Regions from separate parts of the Bacillus sp. JJ1127 genome, predicted to be linked through region 1. Evidence: riboswitches for the same ligand, from Rfam matches in the RefSeq annotation. Region 1 holds a riboswitch; each other region holds the start of a gene.
The links. Region 1 has a riboswitch for S-adenosylmethionine ahead of V7183_RS02835 (Na+/H+ antiporter NhaC family protein). Riboswitches for the same ligand answer to the same signal wherever they lie in the genome.
Positions count from the first base shown of each region.

Region 2: another riboswitch for S-adenosylmethionine. It lies ahead of metK (methionine adenosyltransferase); the one in region 1 lies ahead of V7183_RS02835 (Na+/H+ antiporter NhaC family protein).
Region 3: another riboswitch for S-adenosylmethionine. It lies ahead of V7183_RS20320 (bifunctional homocysteine S-methyltransferase/methylenetetrahydrofolate reductase); the one in region 1 lies ahead of V7183_RS02835 (Na+/H+ antiporter NhaC family protein).
Region 4: another riboswitch for S-adenosylmethionine. It lies ahead of V7183_RS07315 (methionine ABC transporter ATP-binding protein); the one in region 1 lies ahead of V7183_RS02835 (Na+/H+ antiporter NhaC family protein).

Region 1 is NZ_JBALQK010000020.1:29,858-34,919, reverse strand. It holds gene V7183_RS02840 (GNAT family N-acetyltransferase) at 1-259, shown strand, start outside; gene V7183_RS02835 (Na+/H+ antiporter NhaC family protein) at 325-1,641, opposite strand; SAM riboswitch class I at 1,736-1,840, opposite strand; gene V7183_RS02830 (DUF402 domain-containing protein) at 1,988-2,506, opposite strand; gene gltP (glutamate/aspartate:proton symporter GltP) at 2,572-3,843, opposite strand; gene V7183_RS02820 (murein hydrolase activator EnvC family protein) at 4,262-5,062, shown strand, end outside.
Region 2 is NZ_JBALQK010000160.1:665-5,726, reverse strand. It holds gene V7183_RS16390 (RNA-guided endonuclease InsQ/TnpB family protein) at 1-465, opposite strand, end outside; gene V7183_RS16385 (hypothetical protein) at 848-1,027, shown strand; gene V7183_RS16380 (hypothetical protein) at 1,034-1,222, shown strand; gene metK (methionine adenosyltransferase) at 1,372-2,571, opposite strand; SAM riboswitch class I at 2,737-2,859, opposite strand; gene pckA (phosphoenolpyruvate carboxykinase (ATP)) at 3,087-4,673, shown strand.
Region 3 is NZ_JBALQK010000226.1:31,431-36,492, forward strand. It holds gene metC (cystathionine beta-lyase) at 1-689, opposite strand, end outside; gene V7183_RS20315 (methionine biosynthesis PLP-dependent protein) at 686-1,798, opposite strand; SAM riboswitch class I at 1,897-2,010, opposite strand; SAM riboswitch class I at 2,210-2,320, shown strand; gene V7183_RS20320 (bifunctional homocysteine S-methyltransferase/methylenetetrahydrofolate reductase) at 2,392-4,227, shown strand; gene metH (methionine synthase) at 4,224-5,062, shown strand, end outside.
Region 4 is NZ_JBALQK010000057.1:6,847-11,908, reverse strand. It holds gene V7183_RS07340 (arsenate reductase family protein) at 241-606, shown strand; gene gcvH (glycine cleavage system protein GcvH) at 648-1,031, shown strand; gene V7183_RS07330 (toprim domain-containing protein) at 1,489-1,833, shown strand; gene V7183_RS07325 (thioredoxin family protein) at 1,837-2,145, shown strand; gene V7183_RS07320 (hypothetical protein) at 2,297-2,641, shown strand; SAM riboswitch class I at 2,767-2,876, shown strand; gene V7183_RS07315 (methionine ABC transporter ATP-binding protein) at 3,206-4,231, shown strand; gene V7183_RS07310 (methionine ABC transporter permease) at 4,224-4,889, shown strand; gene metQ (methionine ABC transporter substrate-binding lipoprotein MetQ) at 4,915-5,062, shown strand, end outside.

The sequences.
Region 1 (5,062 bases):
ATTAGGTGAGGTTTGCTGGAATTGGTTAGAGATTCATACTCTTATGATTGATGAAGACATCCGTAAATTAGGATACGGATCTAAATTATTGTTAGAAGTAGAAAAAATCGCTTTAGAGAAAAAATGTGACTTCATAAAAGTAGATACTTTAAGCTTCCAAGCATTAGACTTCTATAAAAAGCATGGTTATAAAGAGTTTGGTGTCCTTGATAATGTAGGAAGAGATTATAAACATTACTATTTAAAAAAAGATTTATAAGTAACAAAAAAACGCCCAGTATTTATTGTCTGAGCGTTTTTTATTCTACATTATTTACATTAAAGTTATGCTGTTTTATGATATTGCTTTTTTTCCGCTACCTTTGAAAATCGAGGAAAACCAATTAAAATAGAAACTATACCACATACTCCAACTAAAATTGGATAAAATGCGTATGGTAGCAATTCAATTGGAGATACTGCAGCAAACCCTGCTGCCGTCAACATTTGTGCTCCATATGGAATTAATCCTTGTACACAACATGAGAAAAGATCCAATACACTTGCTGATTTTCGTGGATCAATCTCATATTGATCTGCAATATTTTTCGCAAGTGGTCCAGTGAAAATAATAGAGATTGTATTATTTGCTGTGCACATATTCGTCATACTAACTAAGCCAGCAATCCCAAACTCTGCACCCTTTTTCGAGCGAATATTACGTGTTAATATATTCATTAGATATTGAATACCACCATTATATTGAATGATTTCAACCATCCCGCCAATTAAAATTGCTAATAGTACTAACTCCATCATGCCACTGATTCCCGTTGTTACACTTTTAAAGAAACTTGCCAATGTATAACTTCCATCTATCAAACCGATCATTCCTGATAAAACCGTTCCACCTGCTAATACAACAAGAACATTACACCCAAGTAACGCTGTAACAAGCACACCTGCATATGGCAAGATTTTCACCCAATCAAACGTATGAGCTTTCATTTCCGTATGGTTTCCTAATGTAAGGAAAACTAATAATATAATCGTAATAACTGCTGCTGGTAACACAATTAAAAAGTTTGTTTTAAACTTATCTTTCATTTCAGTTCCTTGCGAACGAACCGCTGCAATTGTCGTATCAGAGATAAATGATAGATTATCGCCAAACATCGCACCACCAACAACTGTTCCCATTGTTAATGCAATAGAAATATCTGTTTGCTGACTAATCCCTACTGCAATTGGTGCTAACGCGGCAATCGTTCCCATCGAAGTTCCCATTGCTAATGAAATAAATGCCCCTATAACAAAAATCCCTGCAACGATAAATCCTTGCGGCAAAATAGACAGTGCTAAATTTACTGTAGAGTCAACTCCACCCATTCCTTTTGCAGTTTCAGAAAATGCACCTGCAAGTACAAAAATTAACACCATAATCATAATATCCGGATTACCAGCGCCCTTGGCAAACCGTTCAACTTTTGCTGTAAAGCTTTCTTTACGATTCATTGCCAAAGCAACCCCTACAGCAATTAAAATCGCTACGAGTATCGGTAATTTATAGAAATCACCTGTAATAATTCCAGAACCAATAAATAGTGCCAAAAATATTCCAAGCGGCAATAAAGCTAAACCATTTCCTCTCGTTTCTTTCAAAGTATCATCTCTCCCTAGTTTTAAACCTTTTCTAATCAATAACAAAAGACCTCTTCCGAAAAGAAGAGGTCTTATACATCTATAAGAAACACTCTTCTCATCTTTCAAGCACATGCTTGCTGGATTTGGCACAGCACTCCATCTTGAGTCCGCTGCCGAGGCATCGTAGGGCCAGTCCCTCCGCCTCTCTTTATAAGAAGGTTTCATATTTTATTTTTGATAATAATTTCTTCCCTAACTTTACTCGCTTACAAATCAAAAGTCAATTATTATTTGTATAAAAACAGTTGGTATTTTTTGATATTTACAAAAACACGAATAAATGAGCATCTCGAAAAGAAAATGGTCACTTTAATTTCTGAATTTCTTTTTCTAAAATTGCAATCCAGGGAAAATTTTCTTTTTCAATTACTTCGAGAAGCCATCTTACCGTATCCCACGCTACGTTATATTCCTCTTTAGAAATATCTCCATCTATGTAGGCCTCTTCTAATTCATCTTCATCCAGCAAATATACATCGCCATTAGGTAATAGCACTACGTCCAAATATAAATCATCGAAATATGGCATACCTCTCTCATCTATTTTAAACTCTTTTGCTACATCAATATAATATTGTACTAATTTCCGTTTTTCATTTAGCATAGCTGTAATCGCAAAGTTTTTACCGTTGATGAAGTACTGCACCCATGTGTGTCCATCATTGACAATGCAAAGTTTTTGATTATTATATTGCTTGTAACTAGGCTCTTTCACTTTTTGCATATGCAGTATCCCTAACATGCCTTGCTCTATTGTTTTCACTTCATAACTTTTCTCTATTAACCGTTTCCATGAAAAACCATCTCCATATTTCCGTTTCATTATTCTCCCCTCTTTTCTATACAGAAAAGCCCCCACATTTTATGCGAGGGCTTTTACAACAATTATTATGCTACTTGTTTTTCTGAAATCTCTTTTAAATAGGCTTGTCCTTTTTCTTCATCATATTGACCTTCCCACTTAGACATAACAACAGCTGCTAAAGAGTTACCTACTACGTTAACTGCTGTACGTGCCATATCTAAAATACGGTCAATACCTGCGATAAATGCCAAACCTTCTGCTGGAATTCCTACCGTACCAAGTGTTGCTAATAATACAACGAATGATACACCAGGTACACCTGCAATCCCTTTAGATGTAACCATTAATACAAGCATTAATGTAATTTGCTCTGTGATTGATAAATGAATACCATACATTTGTGCTAAGAAAATTGCCGCGATTGCTTGATATAATGTAGATCCATCTAAGTTAAATGAGTAACCAGTCGGAATAACGAAAGATGAAATTGCTTTCGGACAACCGAACTTCTCCATCTTCTCCATGATTTTTGGTAAAACCGTCTCCGAACTTGCTGTAGAGTAAGCTAAAATAAGCTCCTCTTTTAAAATCTTAAAGAACTGGAATATGTTAATTCCAAATAATTTTGCCGTAAGCCCTAATACAACTACAACGAAGAATATCATGGATCCATAAACGACAATAACTAATTTTCCTAATGGAATTAATGACGAAAGACCAAATTTAGAAACCGTTACACCAATTAATGCGAATACCCCAAACGGTGCGAATTTCATTACCTGGTTTGTCACGTAAAACATTGCATCTGCTACACCTTGGAAAAATTGAAGAACGGGTCTTCCTCTTTCCCCAATTGCTGCAATCCCTAAACCAAATAATACAGAGAAGAAAATAATGGCAAGCATATCACCATCAGCTAACGACTTCATAATATTTGTCGGAACAATATTTACAAATGTATCCGCAAACGAATGGCTCTGTACTTGCTCTGTTGTAGATGTATATTTTGAAATATCCGTCTTTGTTAACTGATCCATATTCACGCCTTTTCCTGGTTGGAAAATATTCGCCACCAGTAGGCCAAGAACAATTGCAATTGTTGTAATTATTTCAAAATAAAGAATTGTCTTTCCGCCTAATCGCCCTAGCTTCTTCACATCACCAACACCAGCAACCCCAACAACAATGCTCGCTACGACAATCGGCACAACAATCATTTTAATTAATCGAATGAAAATATCTCCAATTGGCTGTAAAAACTTTGCTACTTCTGCATTGCCATAAAAAATTGCCCCAACTGCAATACCAAGCGCAAGCCCTATTAAAATTTGCCATGCAAGTCCAATTCTTTTCATACTTGCTGTAACCCCCTTCTAAAGATGCTATAACTCTACCTTTCTCTATTTCTATAAAGCCAAGAAATTAAGAGTATTACATATTATTCGACAATTCACTACATTTGCCCCTGTTAAAAATGATAAAGCAAAAAATGAAATCTGACAACAAAATAAGTTTGCGTGAATATAAATAATTTTCTTGACAAAAAACGACCCAATGTAAGAAAACCTAACATGAGAACGATTCCTTATAAGGTATATCAACATTTCTTCTATTTATTTTCACAACAGAACATACCAATATAGGCAAAAAATTCCCTTAATTCCGACAAAAATCAGCAATTTTATAAAATTTTCTTTACATTATGATTACAATAATAGACAGCATTCTTCTTATTATGATATATACAATCATAGGGAAAGGAGCTAGACACCAATGAATAAGAAATTTGCAGCTTTTAGCGTTTTAGCAGCAGGAACTCTTTTTGTTTCTCCGTTGCTTTCACCAGTACACGCAGAAACAAGTCAAGATAAATTATCTACAATACAATCAGAATTAGAAGGAAAACAACAAGAATTACATAATAAATCGGCAGAAAAAGAACAGATGGAGAAAGAAATACAAGAGTTACAGAAGAAAATCGATGAATTAACAACTTCCATTAATAAAAATGAAGCGGATTTAAACGATACAAAAAAAGAAATTAGCAAAACACAGCAAATCATTGCTGAGAAAAAGAAACACATTGAACAATTACAAAAGAATATTGACACACGTCAAGAAGTTATTAAAAAACGATTACAATCTATGCAAGAAAAACCGCGAACAAATATCATAACTGAAGTATTAACGAATTCAAACAACCTCGTAGACCTTGTTGATAATATGTATTCCGTTAGTTTGATTTTAAATAACGATACAGACATCGTAAAAAAACAGACACAAGATCAAGAAACTGTAAAATCCGAGAAAGAAGCTGTTGAAAAAAAAGAACAACAATTGAAAGAATCTGGGCAAAAGCTAGAACAAAAACAACAAGAATTGCAAGCAAATCAGCAGCAGCAACAAGCTCTCATTAACGATTTACACGTTAAAGTATCAAAAGTAGATTCAGAGATTGAAGGCTTAGAAGAATCAAAAAGCATTTTAGAGAATCAGCGACAAGCAGTTCAAAAAGCAATTGAAGAAGAAAAACGTGTGGAAGAAGTACGTAAAGCAGAAGAAGCCAAAAAGCAA
Region 2 (5,062 bases), on a different contig from region 1:
AAAAGACTTCCAATTTTGGAATACATTTTTCATGATTGATTGACTAGATTGCGTAGGCAAAGCACGATAATCCTTCTGAATCATCGCTTTAAATAATGCATCCAGAAAATGATAATCTACATAAGGTTTTTCTGTAGTTGGTTCTGAAAACAAATTACATTTCACTTCTTTTTGTTTTTCTTTTAGTTTTGTTTTCTCTTTTCCCAATTTCTTTTGATAGGTAAGAAGTTGTGCACCATTCATCTTCCCAATGTTTTTATCAATTGTATCCAAAACTTCTTTTTGTAAGGGTTGCAATTCCTTATCTTGTGTCAAACCTGTATACACTTGTCGTATATAAAAGTTTGTCGTGTTATACATGTTTTTAGCGTTTTGGCAAGATTCTTGAAAATAAGAATACATACGATGTCCTTTTTTAATCCAAATCTGAAGAGTTTTATAATTTATTTGATTTTCCGTTGTCATTTTTTCACCTCCTTGTTAAGGGTATTATACCAAAACAAGAACGTATGTTTCTATATTTTTAGCTTGAAAATAATATATTTTTTCGATTCACCTCACCACCTTCACATATGTTTAGAGGTGGGAGTCCTCTCGAAAGATATGATAGAAGTTCTCTCAAATGTGCAGTACATCACATTTACATAATTATCTAGTGGACGCCTAAAACATTATGATACAATATTGGTATATATAACCATAAAAAAGAGGTCCTATGATTCTAACCGTACATACTTAACAAGTACAGCAATTCCTCTCTTACTCGCTATTTATTTCATTGCATTTAAATTCGCACGAAGCAATCTGATATATACCAAATAATTTTTCATAATTAGGGGGCTCGTTCATGGAACTTTATAAAAAACTCACAACGGTATTTATCCTTCTATTTGTCGCTTCCATCAGTGCTGGAATGGCGCTAAAGGATGCTGTTCCATATTCAGCAATTGGTGGCTGGGGATTTGCAACACTATTTTTACTATGCAGTGCATTTTGTGCTGGAAAAGCTCGCCAGAAGAAAGGATGATGACCAATGTTCTGGAAAAAGCCAACACTTTGTAAATCATGTGGTAAAGAGATTGAAACTTATGAAAAATCGTGGATTCATATGCCATTACCCGCAAGCGGGATGACAAATATAAAGAAATATATTGAGCTTGAGGGTGAAGTATATTGTGGTTCATGTGTCGAAGTAGTCAACTATCCACCACTTAAACGCTAACACGTTTTGAAGTGGGGGGCTTATAAAAAGTCCTGGGTATGCATTACATACATTACAACGTTATTTACAATCTGCTAATAAAGGGAGCTTTATGTATTTTTACAAATAAAAAAGCTTTGCGCGAAGGCGCAAAGCTTTTTCTTCCTATATTATAGACCAGCTTGCTCTTTTAAAGCTGCTGCTTTGTCTGTACGTTCCCATGAAAGATCTACATCAGTACGTCCGAAGTGGCCGTAAGCTGCTGTTTGTTTGTAAATTGGGCGACGTAAGTCTAACATTTTGATGATACCAGCTGGGCGAAGATCGAAGTTGTTACGAACTAGTTCCACTAGTACTTCTTCAGATACTTTGCCAGTGCCGAATGTATCAACTGAAATTGATACCGGTTGTGCTACGCCGATTGCGTATGCAAGTTGTACTTCTGCTTTGTCAGCAAGACCAGCTGCTACGATGTTTTTCGCAACATAACGAGCTGCGTATGCTGCAGAACGGTCAACTTTTGTTGCATCCTTACCAGAGAATGCACCGCCGCCGTGACGAGCGTATCCACCGTAAGTATCAACGATGATTTTACGTCCTGTTAAACCAGCATCCCCTTGTGGTCCACCGATTACAAAGCGGCCAGTTGGGTTAATGAAGAATTTCGTTTCTTCATCCATTAATTCTGCTGGTACTACAGCTTTAATTACGTGCTCTTTTAAGTCACGATCGATTTGTTCCCATGTAGCTTCTGGATGGTGCTGTGTAGAAATTACAATTGTATCGATGCGTACTGGCTTACCATTTTCATCATACTCAACTGTAACTTGCGTTTTACCGTCTGGACGTAAATATTCTAATGTTTCATCTTTACGAACTTCCGTTAAACGACGAGCTAATTTGTGAGCAAGTGAGATTGGAAGTGGCATTAATTCTTTTGTTTCATTACATGCGAAACCAAACATTAAACCTTGGTCTCCTGCACCAATTGCCTCAATCTCAGCGTCAGTCATTTGACCTTCACGTGCTTCTAACGCTTGGTCAACACCCATAGCGATGTCAGCAGATTGCTCATCGATAGATGTTAAAACTGCACAAGTTTCTGCATCGAATCCGTATTTTGCACGAGTATAACCGATACCTTGGATTGTTTCGCGAACGATTTTTGGAATATCTACATAAGTAGAAGTCGTAATTTCCCCCGCTACCAATACTAAACCAGTTGTTACTGTTGTTTCACAAGCTACACGTGCGTTTGCGTCTTTTTCTAAGATCGCATCTAAAATTGAATCAGAAATTTGGTCACAAATTTTATCTGGATGTCCTTCAGTTACAGACTCAGATGTGAATAGATGACGTTGTTTTGTCATGTGGTAAACCTCCCTACAGTAATTGTATATATTGTACGGAACTCATCCTTAACTTGCCACAAACTGCGACATTCATATATTCCCACACAAGTATAAAGAAAAACCTTTCCTATTATATAGAGGAAAGGTTTAATTTGCTACTTGCATACTGCTTTTTGCCCTTCGCTCTTATCGTTCGAGACCTTTAGCCTCGCACAGGTTTTAGCACCTATTCACTTGTTTATTACCATTACAAGTGAGGTTGCTGGGCTTCATCGGGCCTGTCCCTCCGCCAGCTCGGGATAAGAGAGTATCCGTCCCAACCTATACTAAAGAAATGACATTCATTTGTCAATTAATATTCACATATTCCTACAAGTTTTTCGCAGTGTATTTCGAGCAAAATATTAATAGGAAAATATTGCATTCGCACAAACAAAAATAAATAAATAGTATACATTATTTATATGATTGTGTTATACTCTTAGTGGGATTACGAGAAACATTTCATAAAATGAAAAGGATGGTATATAAATATGAGTACTGTGAATGTCCAAATTGGATTACATGAATTACTGAACGGAAGCAATGCACAGGTTCAACTAAGCGTTCCACAGTTAGTGGAAAAAGTATTAATGAGAAACGAAGGAAAATTAACTTCTACTGGCGCTGTTTCTGCTTCAACAGGTAAATATACAGGACGTTCTCCTAAAGACAAATTTATTGTGAAAGAAGCATCGGTTGCAGACAAAATTGCTTGGGGATCTGTAAACCAACCGATTTCTGAAGAACATTTTAATAAATTATATACAAAAGTGTTAGAATACTTAAAAGAAAAAGATGAACTATTCGTATTTAAAGGATTCGCTGGTGCTGACCGTAACTATCGTCTTCCAATTCAAGTTGTTAACGAATATGCATGGCACAATTTATTCGTACATCAATTATTTATTCGTCCGACTGAAGAAGAAGAAAAAAATCATGAAGCACAGTTTACAATTGTTTCTGCACCAAACTTTAAAGCAGATCCAGCAATTGACGGCACAAACTCTGAAGCATTTATTATGATTTCATTTGAAAAACGTATCGTACTAATCGGTGGTACAGAATACGCTGGAGAAATGAAAAAATCTATCTTCTCCATCATGAACTTCTTACTTCCAGAACAAGATATCTTTTCTATGCACTGCTCTGCAAACGTAGGTGAAGAAGGTGACGTAGCCTTATTCTTCGGTTTATCTGGAACAGGTAAAACAACATTATCAGCTGATCCACAACGTAAATTAATTGGTGATGATGAGCACGGCTGGTCTGATAATGGTGTATTCAATATTGAAGGCGGTTGCTATGCAAAATGTATTAACCTTTCTCACGAAAAAGAGCCACAAATCTTTGATGCAATTAAGTTTGGATCAGTATTAGAAAACGTTGTAGTTGACAACCAAACACGCGTTGCAGATTATAATGATACAGCATTAACGGAAAATACACGTGCTGCATACCCAATCCATGCGATTGACAATATCGTATTACCAAGTGTTGCAGGACATCCAAATACAATTATTTTCTTAACTGCTGATGCATCTGGCGTATTGCCTCCAATCAGTAAGTTAACGAAAGAACAAGCTATGTACCATTTCTTAAGTGGTTACACTAGTAAACTAGCAGGAACTGAGCGCGGTGTTACATCTCCGCAAGCTACATTCTCAACTTGCTTCGGTTCACCATTCTTACCGCTTGACGCATCTCGCTATGCGGAAATGCTTGGTGAAAAAATCGAGAAACACGATGCAAAAGTATTCTTAGTAAACACTGGCTGGACTGGTGGCGAATACGGCGTTGGAAAACGTATGAACTTAGGTTACACTCGCGCAATGGTGCAAGCTGCACTAAATGGTGAACTTGATAAAGTGGAAACAGCAAAACATGACATTTTCGGTCTTGAAGTTCCACTTCATGTACCTGGTGTGCCTGATGAAGTACTAATGCCTGAACAAACATGGGCTGATAAATCTGCTTACAAAGCAAAAGCACTTGAACTTGCTGGCAAATTCAAAGAAAACTTCAAGAAGTTCAATAGCGTTTCTGAAAGCATTATCAACCTTGGCGGTCCAATCGCTTAATTTACCTTTTACTGTATGAATGACCCTTTACTCATATGAATAAGTTTGTTGTAACCTAAAAAGCACGCGTACTCACCGACAAAACCCAATGCGGCTTTGCAGGTTACACATACTTACAATAAAAAGAGGCTTACGATTTTGTCGTAAGCCTCTTTCTTTATATCCACTTGGATTTTTCAACATATAAATCGCAGCTTTGGAAACAAAAACAAATTCCCCACTCTCTTTCTCCTTTTGTTTTCACATGGCATGGGGCGGAAAAAGGCACTAACCGCTCCTATCCATCGCCGGATGCCCTCTTCCACCCAAAAAGAAAGGTTTTATGCCGTTTTTTCAATTTATCCCGCTATTCGCGGACAGTAATACTCCCACCTCAAAATTCGGCGAAA
Region 3 (5,062 bases), on a different contig from region 1:
GCACCAAAGGCATTTTGCAAGAAGCCAAGTTTTTGAGCAAGATCTTCATCTTTTACAACAGCTAACCCAGCTGTAACATCACTATGCCCAGCAATAAATTTTGTGGCACTATGAAGTACAACATCTGCTCCAAGCTCAAGGGGTTTTTGGAATAGAGGCGTTAAAAAAGTATTATCAACAAACGTAAGGGCCCCAGCAGACTTTGCTAATTTACAAACAGCACGAATATCAGTTACTTTTAATAGTGGATTGGATGGTGTTTCAACATAAAAGACTTTTGTGTTTGGTCTAATACTTCGCTTTACCTCTTCTATATTTGTCATGTCAACAAATGTATATGAAATACCGTAACGAGAGAGAACCTCTGTTACAATACGATAAGTTCCGCCGTATACATCTTCTGAGATGAGAACATGATCCCCTTGTGAGAGAAGGAGAAAGGAAGTAGAAATTGCCGCGATTCCAGAAGCAAAGGCAAATCCTTTTGTTCCACCTTCTAATAAAGCAATGATATCTTCAAGTGCTTCACGTGTTGGATTACCAGAGCGACTATAGTCGTATTTTCCAAAAGTATCTACATCAAATTGGTGAAATGTTGACGTATTATAGATGGGAACGTTAACAGACCCAGTTTGTGAATCATGTTTATATTGGTTATGAAGCAAGAGTGTATCTAAGGAATAGCTCATATTCTCACTCCTTCTTTTACATGTGTAATAGCTTGCTTTAAGTCTTGAATTAAATCATCACTATTTTCAATGCCAACGGAGAAGCGAAGGAGGCGATTACATACACCGCGTGCTGTTCGCACTTCTTCTGGAATATCAGCATGTGTTTGAGTGGCTGGATATGTCATCAGACTCTCAACACCGCCAAGGCTTTCAGCGAATGTAATTAGTGATAAAGATTGTAAGAAGGGATTTATCCATTTTTCATCACGAAGGCGAAATGAAACCATACCACCTTTTCCTGGATAAAATACATCAGTTACACCATCTTCGTCGTTTAAATAAGCAACAATTTTATTCGCATTTTCTTCATGCTGTTTCATGCGAAGGGCTAATGTTTTCATCCCGCGAATTAATAACCACGAATCAAATGGACTTAATACAGCACCAGAAGCATTATGATAGTGGGCAAGTTCTTCGCAGAGTGTTTGGCCTTTTGCGACGACAAGGCCGCTTAGTACATCATTATGACCACCTAAATATTTTGTTGCGCTGTGAAGGACAATGTCTGCGCCTTCTGTTAATGGCTGTTGTATATAGGGAGTATAGAAAGTATTATCAACAATTAGAAGTAATCCATGTCGTTTTGCGATGGCTGAGGTAGCCACAATATCGGTAACTTGCATTAATGGATTGGTAGGCGTTTCTATAAAAATAGCCTTTGTTTGAGAAGTGATGGCTTGTTCTATTTGGTTAATAGATTGTGCATCTACGTATCTACAGCGAATATCCCACTTTTCTTCATGCTCAGAAAATAAGCGATAAGTACCTCCATATAAGTCTTCTGATACGATAAGTTCATCACCAGAACGGAATAAGGAAAGGACGAGAAGAACCGCTGCCATTCCGGAACTACAGGCATACCCTTGTTCACCTTCTTCTAAATCAGCAATTGCGCGCTCTAAAAGATCACGTGTTGGATTTCCAGTTCTTGAGTAATCAAATCCGGTAGATTTTCCGATTCCTTCATGGCGATAGGCTGTTGAAAAATAAACAGGGGGATTAACCGTTCCAGTTGTCGTCTCACTTCGATTTCCAATTTGGGCTAGTTTTGTTTCAATTGTTGACATGTAACATTCCTCCTTTATGAAATAAAATACGAAGTTTAAAGTGGTATAAAAATAAAAAAGCCTTCTAAGAAGAAGGCTTTCATTCGAATATAGTCTTCTTCTTATCTGTCAAATTTTTTTACAATTTGCTGGAATTAGCACCTTATTAACGAATCGCGTTAATGGTTGCTGAGGCGTCGTCGGGCCAGTCCCTCTACCTCTCTGGATAAGAATATTTTGTATGAAATTTTATTATGTTTTTAACTGTACAACAAAAGATAATTGGATTGCAACTTTATTTTAAATGTTTTTTATTTTCTATCAAATCACGTTGACTTTTATTCTATCGGATGCTAAATTTATTAGAAAATTGATAAACATGTTAAAAGGTGAGCACATTTCCTTTTAATAAAATAAATAGTTAAAGACAAACTCTTATTACGAGCGGTGGAGGGAAAGGCCCTGTGAAACCCAGCAACCTTCAAATGAAATGTTTGAAACGGTGCTAATACCTGCGAAACGAACAGTTTTGCATGATAAGAGGAGGAACGATAATGTCCCCCCTCTTCAAGGTGAAGAGGGGTTTTTTATATTAATAGAAAAGAGGGAGAAAAGTGAAATTACTAGATCTATTATCAAAAGGTATCGTGATAGGTGATGGTGCAATTGGAACGTTATTACACTCACATGGTTTACAAAGTAGTTTTGAAGAATTGAACTTGTCTGATCCAGATTTAATTATATCGATTCATAAACAATATGTAGCTGCTGGTGCAGATGTTATTCAAACAAATACATATGGTGCAAATGAAGCAAAACTGCGTATGTATGGACTAGAAAATCAAGTTGTTCAAATTAATAAAGCAGCAGTAAAGCTTGCGAAAGCAGCTGTGACAGACAAGAATGCTATTTTAGGGACGATTGGTGGGATGAAGCATATCGGAGCCGTTACAACGACTGATATGGAACGAGAATTTATGCTACTTGAGCAGGCTGGAGCTTTATTAGAGGAAAAAGTTGATGGGCTATTATTAGAAACATTTTATGATGAATTCGAATTGTTTCATGCAGTAAAAGTGTTACGAAAACAAACGGATATTCCGATTATTGCACAACTAGCGCTTCATGAAGCAGGCACAACGCAAAATGGTAATGATGTAAATGAAATATTAACAGGGCTTTTAGATTACGGTGCAAATGTAGTCGGTTTAAACTGTCAATTAGGACCGCTTCATATGACGGAAGCTTTCAAAATGATATCGATTCCAAAGAATGGTTACTTGTCGGCTTATCCAAACGCAGGTCTTCCAAACTATGTAGAAGGACGTTATTTATACGAAGGAAGCCCTGCCTATTTTGAGGCGATGACACCGAAATTTATTGAACAAGGGATTCGGTTATTGGGCGGTTGTTGTGGTACAACGCCAGCACATATTAAAGGGATGAAACGTGCAATCACGAATGAAACACCCGTTACAGAGAAACAAATTTTTCAACGGCCGCAAGTCATTCATACACATGCGAAACGTTCACGCACTCATGTTACTCTTGCAGAGAAAGCAAAGAAGCAAACGACAGTTGTTGTTGAATTAGATCCCCCTAAAACATTGGATACACAGCGCTTTTTTGAAGGTGCTAGATTATTGAAAAGAGCAGGTGCTGATGCGATTACGTTAGCAGATAACTCGTTAGCGTCACCGCGTGTTTCGAACATGGCAATGGGGGCGTTATTAACGAAGCATGATATTCCAGTACTCATTCATTTAACATGCCGAGATCATAATGTGATTGGTTTGCAATCACATTTGCTTGGATTATCAGCATTAGGGATGGAAGAAGTGCTAGCTTTAACAGGTGACCCAGCCCGTGTTGGTGATTTTCCAGGGGCAACTTCGGTATATGACTTATCATCTATTGAGTTGATTAAAATGATTAAGGAAATGAATGATGGTCGAACCATTTTAGGAAAATCAATTGGTCCTGCGACGAGATTCTCTGTTGGGGGAGCCTTTAATCCACATGTGAGGCATTTAAAGGCAGCGGTAAAACGGATGGAGAGAAAAATTGCAGCTGGTGCAGAGTACTTCTTAACACAGCCAATTTATGATGTAGCCTTAATTAAAGAAGTGTACGAGGCAACGAAGCATCTGGAACACCCGATTTTTATTGGAATTATGCCTTTAGTAAGCAAGCGAAATGCAGATTTTCTTCATTTTGAGGTGCCAGGCATTACATTGTCGGACGAGGTAAGACAGAGAATGGATGGGCATGAAACCCAGGAGGCAGCAATTGAAGAGGGAATTCGCATTTCACAAGAATTAATTGATGCTACGATGAAATATTTTAACGGTATTTATCTCATCACACCATTTTTAAAATATGAAATTACAGAAAATCTTGTTAAGTATGTGAGAGAAAAGCAAGAAGTGAAAGAGGTAATAAACGAATGAAAACGATAGAAGAAAGATTACAACATAATATTTTAATATTAGATGGTGCGATGGGAACAATGATTCAGCAAGCAGATTTAACTGCTGAAGATTTTGGTGGTGAAGCATATGAAGGTTGTAATGAATACTTAGTAAAAACAAGACCAGATGTCATTTTAGACATTCATAAAGCTTACATTGAAGCGGGTGCGGATATTATAGAAACAAATACGTTTGGTGCTACAAATATCGTATTGCATGATTATGAATTGTCTCATTTAGATGAAGAGCTGAATGAAAGAGCAGCACTTTTAGCGAAACAAGCTGTAAGAGGATGTGGCAAAGAAGTATATGTAGCAGGCGCGATGGGACCAACGACAAAAGCAATTAGTGTAACTGGTGGGGTAACCTTTGAAGAGTTAATTGAGGCATATACTAGACAAGCAAGAGGATTATTACGGGGCGGTGTTGATGTATTGCTTGTTGAGACGAGTCAAGATATGCGGAACGTGAAAGCGGCATATTTAGGGATTCAACAAGCGTTTACAGAGGTGAATCAAACAGTGCCCCTTATGATTTCAGGAACGATAGAACCAATGGGAACAACTTTAGCTGGTCAAACAATCGAGGCGTTTTATTTATCAGTTGAGCATATGAAGCCATTATCTGTCGGATTAAACTGTGCGACAGGACCAGAATTTATGCGTGAGCATATTCGTTCTCTTTCTGATTTATCGGAGTGTTATATTTCTTGTTATCCAAATGCAGGTCTGCCAGATGAGGATGGACATTATCATGAATCACCAGCTTCCCTTGCTGAAAAGGTGAAGCGATTTGCTGAAGAAGGGTGGATGAA
Region 4 (5,062 bases), on a different contig from region 1:
TGTTTTCTTATTTGTATTCATTTAAATAAACGTTTGTTTAAGATATATGTTCGGGTTCCGTATACACAGTGAATCGGGAGAGAAAAATTTTATAGATAGAAATGGCGGAAAATAAGGAAAATTTGCAGGATAAAAGAAAATTGTGACGAAATAAGTTAAAGTTTGGAGAATAATCGTTTGAAATAATAAAACGTTTTCTATATGATAAAGGTAAAGGTTAGTAAAAAAGTAGGTGAATTTATGACAGTAACATTTTATTCATACCCAAAGTGTGGCACATGCCAAAAAGCAAAAAAATGGTTCGAGGCAAACGATGTAGCATATGAGATGATTCATATTGTTGAAAATCCACCGTCAAAAGAAGATTTACGTAATTTACATGCAAAAAGTGAATTGCCATTAAAAAAATTCTTTAATACAAGTGGAATGCGTTACCGCGAGCTTGGCTTAAAAGATAAGTTAAAGGATGCAAGTGAAGACGAAATGTTTGAGCTTTTAGCATCTGATGGCATGTTGATTAAACGTCCAATCGTAACAGATGGAACGAATGTAACACTTGGTTTTAACGAAGAGCAGTTTGAAAGTGTGTGGAAAAAGTACCAATAAGGTATTTTTACATAATTAATACATTCACAGGAGGTACAGTCATGAGCATTCCAAATCATTTACGTTACTCTGAAGAACACGAATGGGTAAAAACTGAAGGCAACGAGGTTGTTATCGGTATTACTCATTTTGCACAAAGTGAGTTAGGCGACATCGTATTCGTTGAACTTCCTGAAGTAGGTGCAACACTTAAAGCTGACGAGCCATTCGGAAGCGTAGAATCTGTTAAAACAGTTTCTGAATTATACGCTCCTGTAAGTGGTAAAGTTGTAGCAGTAAACGAAGAATTAAGTGACCAACCAGAACTTGTTAACGAATCTCCATACGAAGGTGCATGGATGGTTAAAATTGAACTTTCTGATGCAAGTGAAGTTGAAAAGTTATTAACTGCAGAACAATACGCAGAAATGACAAACCAAGACTAATTTTAGTTAAATCAAAAAGGACAGCCTATGTGCTGTCCTTTTTATTTTGTATTACGAATGCTTATGTGTCAGAAGCTCCATCCCTCTCACATTCTGAACAAACCGCTTCCGCTTTTCTTTGTCCAGCTATGCCTCCTAGCCCCTTCTTTCTAAGAACCTTCCGCACAAGAAGACAAAAAGCGTCTTCTGTACGAAAGAACCTTAGCCAACGGGGCTAAACAGTCGGCTCCGCTTTTCTTTGATGTCCAGCTCCAGCGGTTAGAATGTTCGGTGGCTTCGCTTCTTCCTGCGAGGCAAAAAGCGCCTCTACGTCAGAAGCTCCATCCCCCTCACATTCTGAGCAAACCGCTTCCGCTTTTCTTTGCAAAAATAAACAGGAAACAACATGAAAATATCGAATATACTATATACTAAAGTAAGGTTATTTTTATAGTATATGGTGATCGGGTGATGACATATGATTTATGTAGAAAAAGTCATTATTGTAGAAGGTAAATCAGATAGAAGAAAGATTGAATCTATTATTCGAGAACCGGTGGAAATTGTTTGCACAAATGGTACAATTGGTTTGTCGAAAATGGATGAGCTCATTGATCAGTTTTTTGATAAAGAAGTATATGTGCTAGTGGATGCTGATGATGCAGGGGAAAAGTTAAGAAAACAATTTCGTAAAGAATTTCCGCAGGCTGAGCATATTTATATTGATCGTTCGTATCGTGAAGTGGCGACTGCGCCATCTTCTCATTTAGCGAACGTACTATGGGGAGCTGACATTGACGTTTATACAGAATATTTACGGTAAGGAATGATAGAAGTGATTGACTGGACAGGTGCTGAAGCTACAGATCTAATAGCAAACCAAGAAAAAACAGTGTTATATGTATATACACCAATGTGTGGAACATGCCAATTAGCAAAGAAGATGTTAACAGTTGTAGAAGCAGCAATATTTGACTTGAAAATTGGGATGTTAGATTTAAACTATGCTCCGCATTTAGCTAGGGAATATGAAATAGAAAGTGTACCGTGTTTACTTGTATTTGAAAATGGGACACTGACGAAGAAAATATATGCATTTCATTCGGTTGAATATTTATATAATGAATTACAATAGGCGGCAAAGTTTTTGCCGCCTCGACATATTTCTTGGGAAATATGCTCTAAAGGCAGCAGTGCTCCGTTATTTGTCGAGAGAAAGCAACAGGATTGCTCTTTAGCAGAGTGGAATGGTATTAGTAGAAAGTGATATGAAGGATGTGATTAGAATGGGGTTATATTCGTTGCTTCAATCATTTGTAACTTATGCTAATAACCAATATCATTTAGAGCCGCTTCTAAGACAAGGAGAAAAAACAATTAATATCCGTTTGGGAGATGAGTGTTATTCACTTCAAATTTCAAGAGAGTATATACAAGTTTTGAAGGAAACAAGGGGAACAGAACAAATTGTTTGCTTTTTGGAGGAAGACTTGCAACGACTAGTTACCGGGAATATTCGATTACAAACCTTAATTAATAATGGGCGTGTACATTATTCTGGAACGTATCGCACAATGCTATTATTTGAATCTGTATTTCATATATGTAAGCCGATGTCAGTAGGTGCTTAATATTTTGAAGTTTTATTTTTTATAAAAAAATCTGTTGACATAGCGAATGTATATTGATACAATTCAAGTCATAAAATATAGACAATTTCATAAATTTCAAATCAGACGAAAATTAAATCTGATTTCTCTTATCAAGAGAGGTGGAGGGACTGTGCCCTGTGAAACCCGGCAACCGTCAACTTTTATGTTGAAATGGTGCCAATTCCTGCAAAGCAAATGCTTTGAGAGATGAGAGAAAGGGACCATGTTGATATACGCATATAAACCTTTCTGCTCATTTTACAAGCAGAAAGGTTTTTTTGTTGTTTGAATGAGGAGGACATGTAAGCAACAAAAGGAACCGTTACATCATTTAGCTATAACGGCAAGACTTTTGTATCCTGCATAAAAAGATCAACAGAATTTGTAGGAGAAGAGCTAAGAAAGCCAGCTTCAGCAGTTAGAATGTTCGATGGCTTCGCTTCTTCCTACGAGGCAAAAAGCGCCTCTATGTCAGAAGCTCCATCCTCCTTACATTCTGAACGAGCTGTTTCTGCTTTTTAAACAAAAAAGGGGTGATACACCATGATTCGATTAGAGAATGTAAAGAAAATATATAAGTCAAAAAGCGGTGATGTCACTGCTGTGGATAACGCCAATTTGAAAATAGAGAAAGGTGAAATCTTTGGTGTTATTGGATATAGTGGCGCTGGAAAAAGCTCATTAATCAGATTATTCAATCAATTAGAGAAGCCGACTTCCGGACAGATTACGATAGCTGATCGTGTTATTTCAGCAATTACTGGAAATGAGCTTCGAAAGGCAAGGCAAGAAATCGGAATGATTTTTCAGCACTTTAACTTACTTTGGTCACGAACTGTACGTGAAAATATTGCTTTTCCACTTGAAATTGCAGGAGTGGATAAAGCGCAGCGAAGAAAGCGTGTAGATGAGTTAATTCATCTTGTTGGATTAGAAGGAAGAGGCGATGCGTATCCATCTCAATTAAGTGGTGGACAAAAGCAGCGTGTTGGAATTGCGAGAGCGTTAGCGAATAATCCAAAAGTACTTTTGTGTGATGAAGCGACATCAGCACTGGATCCAGAAACGACAGATCAAATTTTAGATTTACTATTAGATATCAATAAGCGTCTTGATTTAACAATTGTATTAATTACACATGAAATGCATGTCATTCAAAAAATTTGTAATCGCGTTGCGGTAATGGAAAAAGGAAAAATCGTAGAAAGCGGTCCTGTACTAGAGGTATTCCGTAATCCACAGCAGGAGATTACAAAACGATTTGTACAGCAGATAACGGATTCTGATGATACAAATGAAACGATTGAGAGTTTACTAGAGAAATATCCAGATGGTAAAGTGATTCGTTTGCAGTTTATTGGCGATTCTGTAGAACGTCCAGTGCTTCAGAGATTAATGAGACGAGATGATATAGAAGTGAGTGTACTTCAAGGAAATATCGCTCAAACGAACAATGGGTCTTATGGAAATCTAGTTGTTCACTTAAATGGTGAAGAAGCGGCAATCCAGCAAGCAATAGAGGGAATCAATCAGGAGCAAGTAGAGCTGGAGGTGATTGCACATGGATAAGCTACTATTAAATGTTGATTGGAATCAAATGCTAGAAGCAACAGGTGAAACATTATACATGACGGCAATCGCAGCAATTGCCACATTTATTTTCGGTCTTATTTTAGGATTATTACTTTTTATGACAGCGAAGGATAATTTGTGGGAAAACAAGATGGTCCACACTGTGAGTGGAGCGTTCGTAAATATTTTTCGTTCCATTCCATTTATCATTTTAATTATTTTATTAATCCCATTTACTAAGATTCTCCTTGGGACAATTCTTGGGGCAAGTGCAGCACTGCCAGCTTTAATTATTGGAGCAGCGCCATTCTATGCAAGGATGGTTGAAATTGCACTTCGTGAAATTGATAAAGGGGTTATTGAAGCTTCAAAAGCAATGGGAGCAAAAACAAGCACAATCATTTGGAAGGTATTGATTCCAGAATCACTGCCAGCACTAGTATCTGGTATTACAGTAACGACAATTGCCCTTGTAGGGTATACAGCAATGGCTGGTGTTGTTGGGGCTGGTGGACTCGGTACACTCGCATATTTAGAAGGATTCCAGCGTGGAAATAACGATGTGACAATCGTTGCAACAATTTGTGTATTACTTGTTGTTTTCTTTATTCAATGGATTGGGGATTTTGTTACAACTCGAATTGATAAACGATAGATAAAAAGGGAAGGGTGTTTACAATATGAAAAAATTATTACTTACAGCACTTATTACAACGTCAATTTTCGGATTAGCTGCTTGTGGAGGAAAAAGTGAAAAAAGTAAGGATGAGCTTGTTGTTGGTGCTTCTAACGTACCGCACGCTGTTATTTTAGAACAGGCAAAACCGT